One region of the Rhodovulum viride genome, then DNA from elsewhere that is predicted to be linked to it. Evidence: riboswitches for the same ligand, from Rfam matches in the RefSeq annotation. Region 1 holds a riboswitch; each other region holds the start of a gene.

Region 1 (3,270 bases):
GATGGGGGCGTTCCGATGAGACCGCGGTCGAGGCCGCTCTGACGGCCGTGGAGATGACCGCCTTCGCCGGTCGTCTCTGGCATACCCTCTCGGGTGGCGAACGCCAGCGCGTCCACATCGCGCGCGCCCTCGCGCAGGATCCAAGGCTCCTGCTCCTCGACGAGCCGACCAACCATCTCGATATCCGGCATCAGCTCTCGCTCATGGCGCTGGTCCGGGCACTGCCCATCACCCGTGTCATCGCGCTGCACGATCTGAACCAGGCCACGGCCTGCGACCGGATCGGCGTGCTGTCCGGGGGCAGGCTTGTCGCGACGGGTCTGCCCCGCGACGTGCTGAACGAGGATCTTCTGGCCGAGGTCTTCGGCGTCGCCGCGACGCGCCATGCCGCTCCGGACGGATCGCCACGCCTTCACTTCTCTCATGCCCTCTAAAGGATCGCCCCATGCGCCTGTTCGTCGGCCTGCTTGCCCTGGTTCCCGTTGCGGGACACGCCGAGACCCATGACGTCAGAATGCTGACCCGCGGCGAGACCGGCGCCATGATCTACGAGCCCGCCTATCTCGAGATCGCACCCGGCGATACCGTGCGCTTCCTTCCCGCGCAGCGTGGCCACAACGCGGCCTCCATCCCCGAGATGCTGCCAGAGGGTGCGGATCGCTTCATCGGCCAGATCGACGAAGAGATCGCGGTGATCTTCGAGGTCGAGGGGCGCTACGGCATCAAGTGCTCGCCGCACTATGCCATGGGCATGGTGATGATCGTCGATGTGGGAGAGGTCGACGGGGCGGCGCCTCTTCCGGATGGTCTGCCGGATCGCGCCAGAGAGCGGATGTCGGACCTGCTCGGCCGATAGGGCCCGGGTTCAGGTCGGGGGCGCCCCCCGAATTCACACCGAGACCCAATGGCCACCGCCAGCTTCACCACGCCCCGGGGCATCACCGCGGATGGGCTTTTGGGCGCCCGTGCATGCTGCCCCGCACGCAACAAGTGGTTAATTTGCAGTCCAGGACCACCACATGTTGACATCTGACAAAGATCGATAGATGGTGGCGCCGTCATGGTTTCCCGGGGCGATCCGGGGACGAAAGAGGGAAGCCGGTGCAGACCCGTCTGGGTCAAATCCGGCGCTGCCCCCGCAACTGTGAGCGGCGAGCGAAGCTGACGACGCCACTGGGTCCACCCGTCGAAAGACCGGGGCCCGGGAAGGCCAGCCGAGTGTCGACCCGCAAGCCAGGAGACCTGCCATGACGGACGGCAACAACCAGAGGCGGAGGGCCTCGGGGTGCGTTTGCGATCCGCGGCGGGCAGGTCCGTCGCCATGGCTCTCGTGTCCCAAGGTCCGACAGGAAACGGCAGACAATGGGGCGAGACATGACCATCACCGTCTATTTCAGACCGGCACCGACGCGACCGCCCCTGCAGACGAAAAGGACCGGACGTCCCGATGATGCAGACAGGTGATGCGATGACCGCTCTTCTCCCCCAATCCGTCGTGACCCGCGACGGGCAGGTGGTTCCCTTCGACAGCGGCCGCATCGCGCGGGCCGTCGCCCGCGCGGGCGAGGCCACCGGCGAGTTCGGCGCCGAGGAGGCCGCGCGCCTGACCGATCGGGTGGTGCGGGTCCTGAGCTTCCGCCATGCGGGCGGCGCGCCCGGCGTCGAAGAGATCCAGGATGCGGTCGAACAGGCGCTGATCGGCGCCAACCGGATGGTGACGGTGCGCGCCTATGCGGTCTATCGCGACCAGCATGCGCGGCTGCGCGAGGACCGGCGGGTGCTGGTCGATGTGGAAAGCTCGATCAACGAATATCTCGACCGGTCCGACTGGCGGGTGAACGCCAACGCGAACCAGGGCTATTCGCTGGGCGGCATGATCCTGAACACCTCGGGCAAGGTGACGGCCAATTACTGGCTGAGCCATATCTACCCGCCGGAAGTCGGCCGGGCCCATCGCGAGGGCGATGTCCATATCCACGATCTCGACATGTTCGCGGGCTATTGCGCGGGCTGGTCGCTGCGGACGCTCTTGCGCGAGGGGCTGAACGGGGTGCCCGGCACCATCGAATCCGCCCCGCCGATGCATCTGACCAGCGCGTTGGGCCAGATCGTCAATTTCCTCGGCACGCTGCAGAACGAATGGGCCGGTGCGCAGGCCTTCAGTTCCTTCGACACCTATCTCGCGCCCTATGTGCGGCTCGACGGGCTGGACTATGCCGCCGTGCGGCAAGCGATGCAGGAATTCATCTACAACCTCAACGTCCCCTCGCGCTGGGGCACCCAGACACCCTTCACGAACCTCACCTTCGACTGGACCTGTCCCGCCGATCTGGCGGACCAGGTGCCGATCGTCGGCGGGCGCGAGGTCGATTTCACCTATGGCGCGTTGCAGGCCGAGATGGACCTCATCAACCGCGCCTACATGGAGGTGATGACCGAGGGCGACGCCCGTGGCCGGGTCTTCACCTTCCCGATCCCGACCTACAACATCACGCCCGATTTCCCCTGGGACAGCGAGAATGCTGGCTATCTCTTCGAGATGACAGCGAAATACGGGCTGCCCTATTTCCAGAACTTCGTGAACTCGGAACTGGAGCCGCACATGGTCCGGTCCATGTGCTGCCGGTTGCAGCTGGACCTGACCGAACTCTTGAAACGCGGCAACGGGCTTTTCGGGTCGGCCGAGCAGACCGGGTCGCTTGGTGTCGTCACCATCAACTGCGCCCGGCTGGGCTATCTGCACAAGGGCGACGAGGCGGGGCTGCTGGCCGCGCTCGACCGGCTGGCGGGGATCGCGAAGACCAGTCTGGAACTCAAGCGCAAGGTGATCGAGCGCCATATCGAGGCGGGGCTTTTCCCTTACACCAAGCGCTATCTCGGAACGCTCAGGAACCATTTCTCGACGCTGGGCGTGAATGGCGTGAACGAGATGATCCGGAACTTCACCGATGATCGCGAGACCATCGCGACCGAGGCGGGCCAGGCGCTTGCCGTCAGGCTGATGGATCACCTGCGCGCCCGGATGGTCGAGTTCCAGGAAGAGACCGGGCACATGTACAACCTCGAGGCCACGCCCGCCGAGGGCACGACCTACCGCTTTGCCCGCGAGGACCGCAAACGTTTCCCCGGCATCCTGCAGGCGGGCACCGAGGACCAGCCCTATTACACCAACTCGACCCAGCTTCCGGTCGGGTATACGTCCGACCCGTTCGAGGCGCTGGAACATCAGGAGCCGCTGCAGGCGCGCTATACCGGCGGCACGGTCCTGCA
Region 2 (3,270 bases), on a different contig from region 1:
GCCAAGCCCGAAGAGCCCCGCGATATAGCCGATCCCGCCCAGGATCGACTGCAGGTCGTTCCGTTCGCGATAGGCGGCGATCTCGCGCCGGAGCGGGCGCATCTCGTCGCGGACGATCCGTGCGATCTCGGCCTTGTCGGTGTCGCTCAGCCCCGGCGCGGCGACCAGCGGCACCGCCGCCAGCGCTCCGGAGGCTGCCCCGGCGGGCGCCCGATCCAGGGGGAAGGTCGACGGATTGCCCGCGCCGGTTTCGTCCCCCGCGCCAGGGGCGACGCCGGTTTCGGCGGCGGCCCGGGCGGCGGGGCTGTCGAGGATCGCGGCGACCTCATCGGCGCTCAGGGTGAATTCGGCGACATGGCCCGCGCCCAGATCGGCGCGGAAGACATGGGCGACGGCGGCGGTGGGGCGGTAGGTGAAGATGCCGTCGCCATCGGTCCGGGTCTCGCCCAGCCGGGTGCCCGCCGGGTCGAAGACCTCGACCAGGGCGTCGGCGGCCATGTCGCCATTCGAAAAGCCGATCTCGCCCTCGATCAGCGCACCATCGGCATAGGCCCCGCCGATCACCTTATGGGCCAGCGCAGGCAGCGGCGCCATCGCAAGCGCCAGGGTCAAAGCAAGGGGACGGATCATCGTTGGGGTCCTTGAACTGTCGCAAAGAGGTCGGGCTTCACCTGGGCGGCAAGATAGACGGCGGCGGCGGTCAAAAGGCCCTCGACCGCCATCACCGGGATATGGGCCAGAAAGACCAGCCGGGCGGCGGGCAGGAAGGCCGCGCCCGACAGCGCCAGCGCCAGACCGACGCCAAGCGCCGTCAGCGCGATGGCCAGCGCCCCGCCCATCCCGGCCCAAAGCGCGGCGATCCGGGGGGTGCCGCGCGCAAGACCCCGGCGGCAGAGATAATGCACGATCACTGCGGGCAGCGCGATGTTCAGGGTATTGACCCCCAGCACCGTCAGCCCGCCGAACCCGAAAAAGACCGCCTGCAGCAAGAGCCCCACGAACAGCGCCGGAAAGGCGGCCCAGCCAAGCACCAGCCCGGCCAGACCGTTCAGGATCAGGTGCACCGAGGACGGGCCGATGGGCACATGGATCAGCGAGGCCACGAAGAAGCTGGCCGAGAGCATCCCGGCAGCGGGGATCTTTTCCAGCGTCAGATCGCGCAATCCGCGCGCCACGCCCCCCGCCGCCAGCACCGCGCCGCCGATCACCACGGGCGCCGCCAGCGCCCCGTCCACGATATGCATGGGCCCGCCCCTATTTCAGATCGAAGGCGCGGATCCAGAGCACCGCATCCTGGCTGAGCTCCTTGCCCTCGAACGCGGTATCGGGGCCCACGCCCAGCGCGGCAAAGCCCCAATAGCCCGCCTTGGGCACGCCGAAAGTGAAATAGCCGTTCTCGTCCGACACGGCCACGATCGCGCCCCCCGGCAACGGCCCGGCGGTCGCGGGCTTGGGCGCGCCCGTGGCCATGTCGGGCTCGGCCGCCATGTATTCGATCTCGATCTCGGCGCCCGCGACAGGCTGGCCCGCCGACAGCACCCGCCCGGTGAAGGTCGAGCCCGCGATCACGTTATAGGGTTTGACCAGCGGCACGATCTCGGCCTTCAGCCCCTGCGGGCTGTCCCAGTCGGTCGGCATCTGGCCGCGATTGAGATAGGTCTTGGTGATCTGCTGGATGTAGATATCCTCGGAGTCCTCGTAATAGGGCGCGGGCACCGTCACCAGCACATAGTCGCCCATCCGCTTGACCGGCAGACTGCCATCCCAGGCGACGGCCTCGTTCAGCGGGCCGCGAAAGACGGTCTGGCTGAGCGTCGCGCGAAGGTCGATCTTCTCGCCGCGATGGATGGCGTAGAATTCCAGCGGTTCGCCCATGTCCATGACCGGGCCGCTTTCCTGCGGGTGCCAGAAGATCAGCTTGACCGGCACGTCGCCGGGCGCGTCGATCAGGCTTTCTTCGGTATAGGCCAGCTGGAAATGCGCGGCGGCCACCCCGGGAACGAGGGTCAGCGCCAGCGCGGCGGTTACGAGATTGCCGTGGAAGATCAAGGTCGTTGCCTTTCAACAGGGGCGGCCGGACAGGCCGCGGGTGAAAGGACGAGGGGATGAGAGGCTCGAACGGGTCGCAACGCGGCCGATCCGGGCCAGACGCGCACCCCGGCGTCCGGTGGAAACCGCCTCCCTTGCGGGGAAACGGGCGGCCGGCAGGTCTCCTGGCTTGCGGGTCTCAGCTTGGCTGGCCTTCCCGGGGGGTATCCCCAGTGGCGTTCTCAGCCGTGCTCGCCGCTTACAGTTGCGGGGGCAGCCGCGGACTTGCCCCTTGCGGGGGCGCACCGCGTTCCCTTTTCACGTCCGGACCCTCGGGGCCCGGGCGAACCGGTCACGGCTTCGTCATGGCAAGCGGCTCGGGACTTGTCAATCGGCACGACCGCCGCGCGGCCCGGGTTTGACGCCGCGCCCCCGCCCGCTAAGCTGTCCCCGACACGCGCAAGGAGCCCCCATGACCGACGAGACCGCCGATACCGTTGCCGACGACGCCCGCCATGCCGCCAAGATGGCCAGGAAGAAGGCCGCGCGCGACAAGATCATGGCCGGGAAATCCGGCGAGAAGGGGCTGATCCTCGTGCATACCGGCACCGGCAAGGGCAAGTCCTCCTCGGGCTTCGGGATGATCCTGCGCTGCATCGCCCATCAGATGCCCTGCGCCGTGGTCCAGTTCGTCAAGGGCGCCTGGGACACGGGCGAGCGGCGGCTTCTGACCTCGCATTTCGGCGATCTCTGCCAGTTCCATGCCATGGGCGAGGGCTTTACCTGGGAAACCCAGGACCGCGCCCGCGACATCGCCGCCGCAGAAAAGGGCTGGGAAAAGGCGAAAGAGTTGATCCGCGATCCCGCCATCCGCATGGTGCTGCTGGACGAGATCAACATCGCGCTGCGCTACGGCTATCTGGATGCCGACCGCGTGGTGGAGTTCCTCCAGGCCGAGAAGCCGCCCCTGACCCATGTCGTGCTGACAGGCCGCAACGCCCCCGAGGCGCTGATCGAGGCGGCCGATCTGGTCACCGAGATGACGCTGGTCAAGCACCCGTTCCGGTCGGGCATCAAGGGCCAGCCCGGCGTCGAGTTCTGAGCCGCGCTTGACATCCGGAAAGCCCCGTCCGACACCCCTGCCGAACGCCGCAGGAGCCCCGATGACATCCCACAGGACCCCGAGCCCGCCTTCCGACCTGCCCCCCGACGACGCCGCGCCGCCGATGCCCGAGATTTCGG
Region 3 (3,270 bases), on a different contig from region 1:
ACGTTCGTCCGCTCGCCCACATTCACGAAGGGGATGTCGTCGGTCAGGGTGAAGGGTTCGAGCCCCGAGAGCCGCATCTTCGGCGCGATCTCTGGGATTTTGCGAGGGGCATGGCCCCGAACCGCCTTTGCCACCGCCGCGATATGGTCATAGGTCGACCCGCAGCAGCCGCCGACGATATTGACCAGCCCGTCCTTCGCAAAGCCCGCGACCAGCGCCGCCATCTCATCGGGTGTCTGGTCGTAGTCGCCCATCTCGTTCGGGAGCCCGGCATTGGGATAGGCGCAGATCAGCGTGTCGGCCACGGCCGAAAGCTCGGCCAGGTGCGGGCGCATCGCATCGGCCCCCAGCGCGCAGTTCAGCCCGATGGTCAGCGGCCGGGCATGGCGCACCGAATGCCAGAAGGCCGTGGGCGTCTGGCCCGACAGCGTCCGCCCCGACAGGTCGGTGATGGTGCCCGAGATCATGACGGGCAGGCGCAGGCCCTGTTCGGCAAAGACCTCCTCGCAGGCGAAGATCGCGGCCTTGGCGTTCAGCGTGTCGAAGATCGTCTCGATCAGAACCAGGTCGATGCCGCCCGCGATCAGCCCGTGCAGCTGTTCGGCATAGGCGATCCGCAGGTCGTCGAAAGTCACGGCCCGGTAGCCCGGGTTGTTCACGTCGGGACTGATCGAGGCGGTGCGGTTCGTCGGTCCCAGCGCGCCCGCGACGAAGCGATGCCGCCCGTCCTCGGCCTCGGCCCGGTCCATCGCCTTGCGGGCCAGCCGCGCACCCGCCTCGTTCAGCGCGAAGACCTTGTCTTCCAGCCCGTAATCGGCCTGGGCGATGGCGGTCGAGGAAAAGGTATTGGTCTCGACGATATCGGCGCCAACCATCGCATAGCGGTAGTGGATCTCTTCGATCACGTCGGGATTCGTCAGGTTCAGAAGGTCGTTGTTGCCCTTCTGCGGCTTGTCGCCGTGCAGATGACAGGCGCAGCCGCCGCCAGAACCGGTGAAATCGTCCTCGGTCAGGCCGAGCTTCTGGATCTGGGTGCCCATCGCCCCGTCCAGCACCAGGATCCGCTCGGCGGCGGCGGTGCGAAGGGTCTCGAAGACAGGCGAATGGCGGGCGGGGCGGGGCGCGGATTGGGTCATGGACGGCAGATATGGCCTTCGGCCGCGCCTGTCCAATTCATGTTTGTCAGGATCTTTATGAGCCCGGCTCACATTCACGGCCGATATTCTGCGCCATTGACAGCCGCCCGCCCGGCCGGGTAGCGCTTGTGGCGATGGTTCCCGCAGGCCTTGCCGGCCGCGCGGGTGAAAAGGGAACGCGGTCCGCCGGAACCTCCGGCAAATCCGCGGCTGCCCCCGCAACTGTAGGCGGAGAGCCCCCCGAGACGGCCACTGGACCGAACGGTCCGGGAAGGGTCGGGGCGGCGATGACCCGCAAGCCAGGAGACCTGCCATCCAAGCGTGTGAACCCGGGCGGGGTGCCCCGGCAAGGAGATCCGCGATGGATGACATCAGGGGCCGGCGCGGCCCGGTTTTTCGTGACGAGGTTCCGGGCGGGGCCGGTCTGCCGGCGATGCTGGAGATGGTGCTGATGCGGCTTGCCGCCTGCCCCCAGACGGGGCCGCGGGCGCGCGAGCTGGGCCAGCTTGGCTTCATGCAATGGCTGGGCAGCCTGCCCGGCCGGGCCGATCTGCCCGCCGCCGCCCGCGCCGCCGAGGCGCAGGCGGCACCGGGTCCGGCCACGGCCGCGCTGGACGAGTTCCGCCGCCTGCTGGTGCAGATCCGCGCGATGCCGCCCCGGCCGCTGGATCTGGCCCTGCCCCGCCCATGCCGCCGGGGCGGCGCCCGGGCGCGGCGGCTCAGGCTTTAGCCCGGACCCTTCGCGGACAGGGTCAGAATCGGTCCAGCACCCGCAGGTGATCGTGGGTATGCGCCCGCTCGCCATGCAGGTGGAACTCGACCTCGGTCCGCACCGGGATCAGAACGGTCTGGCCGTGCCGCACGCCGCGCTGCAGGAACAGGCTGTTGGCATAGGCCTGGACCGAGCCCACCGTGCCCCGCATCACTGCCACCTCGACCGCCGCGTGATGGTCAAGCGGCACCGACAGCGCCGCGATGGCCGCGTCATGGTGCTGCTGGCGGCTTTCTGGCACCAGCCGCCCCAGATCGCGCTGCGCGGGGTCCATGGCATAGGTCACGACGCCCACGCATTCGGCGGTCTCGGGCGCGTCCTGGTCAAGCCCCCGGCGGATCAGGTCGCGCAGCGCCTCGGACCGGTTCGACGCGCCAGACCGGTCCATGAAGGCGTCGAGCGCCTCCAGCAGGTCGTCTTCGATGGTGATCGTGATGCGCTGCATGGGCCCCTCCCGCTTTGCGGCGACTTTGCCTCCGGAGCGCGGGGCAAACAAGGCACAGAACCGCGCTTGGCATTCCCGCCGCGCCGGGCGTATGAAGATGGGAGGCATAAATCATACCGAGTCCTCATGCGCCCTCTGTCCTTCCTGGCCCTTGCCGTTTCGCTGAGTCTGCCGCTGGCTGTCGAGGCCGCCCCGCCGCTGGTGCTGGCGGTGGGCGGCGAACCCGAGACCGGTTTCGACCCGATCATGGGCTGGGGCCGCTACGGGAATCCGCTGTTTCAGGCAACGCTGCTCAGGCGCGCGGCCGACCTGTCGCTGGCGGGCGATCTGGCGACCGGCTGGTCGCTGTCGGACGACCGTCTGACCTGGACCGTCACGCTTCGCGACGATGCGCGGTTTTCGGACGGAACGCCCCTGACCGCCGAGGACGTGGCCTTCACCTTCAACGCCGCGCGCGACGGCGACGGGCTGACGGATCTCAAGGTGCTGAAGGAGGCCCGCGCTACCGGCCCGCTGACGGTCGAGCTGGAACTCCGCCACCCGCAGATCACCTTCACCGGAGATCTGGCGACGCTGGGGATCGTGCCAAAGGCATCCTACGGGCCGGATTACGCCCGCCACCCGGTCGGCGCCGGGCCGTTCCGCCTGGTCGAATGGCGCGAGGGCGAACAGCTGATCGTCGCGCCGAACCCCTATTGGCACGGCCCCGACATCCCGTTTCCGCGCGTGACCTTCGTCTTCGGGGCCGAGGCGACGGGGCTGGCGCTGGCGCGTACCGGCGCGGCGCAGATCGTCGCCGTGCCCCCGGCCGAGGCCGATGCCGCGCCAGAGGGGATGCAGGTGCTGCATGTGCCAAGCGTCGACAATCGCGGGGTGATGTTCCCGATGCGGCCCGCGGGCGGCCGGACCGCCGAGGG

What was found. Region 1 has a riboswitch for cobalamin ahead of BYZ73_RS11505 (ribonucleoside triphosphate reductase). Riboswitches for the same ligand answer to the same signal wherever they lie in the genome.
Region 2: linked by a shared signal. The riboswitch ahead of BYZ73_RS07205 (DUF4198 domain-containing protein) and the one ahead of BYZ73_RS11505 (ribonucleoside triphosphate reductase) in region 1 are both predicted to bind cobalamin.
Region 3: linked by a shared signal. The riboswitch ahead of BYZ73_RS03345 (hypothetical protein) and the one ahead of BYZ73_RS11505 (ribonucleoside triphosphate reductase) in region 1 are both predicted to bind cobalamin.

What each region holds. Positions count from the first base shown of each region.
Region 1 is NZ_MUAV01000012.1:5,870-9,139, forward strand. It holds gene BYZ73_RS11495 (ABC transporter ATP-binding protein) at 1-434, shown strand, start outside; gene BYZ73_RS11500 (pseudoazurin) at 446-856, shown strand; cobalamin riboswitch at 1,045-1,264, shown strand; partial or broken gene BYZ73_RS11505 (ribonucleoside triphosphate reductase) at 1,469-3,270, shown strand, end outside.
Region 2 is NZ_MUAV01000006.1:191,893-195,162, reverse strand. It holds gene BYZ73_RS07215 (cobalt ABC transporter permease) at 1-630, opposite strand, end outside; gene cbiM (cobalt transporter CbiM) at 627-1,244, opposite strand; gene BYZ73_RS07205 (DUF4198 domain-containing protein) at 1,255-2,049, opposite strand; cobalamin riboswitch at 2,187-2,396, opposite strand; gene cobO (cob(I)yrinic acid a,c-diamide adenosyltransferase) at 2,501-3,130, shown strand.
Region 3 is NZ_MUAV01000003.1:125,150-128,419, reverse strand. It holds gene metH (methionine synthase) at 1-1,136, opposite strand, end outside; cobalamin riboswitch at 1,255-1,466, shown strand; gene BYZ73_RS03345 (hypothetical protein) at 1,498-1,866, shown strand; gene nikR (nickel-responsive transcriptional regulator NikR) at 1,889-2,353, opposite strand; gene BYZ73_RS03335 (ABC transporter substrate-binding protein) at 2,480-3,270, shown strand, end outside.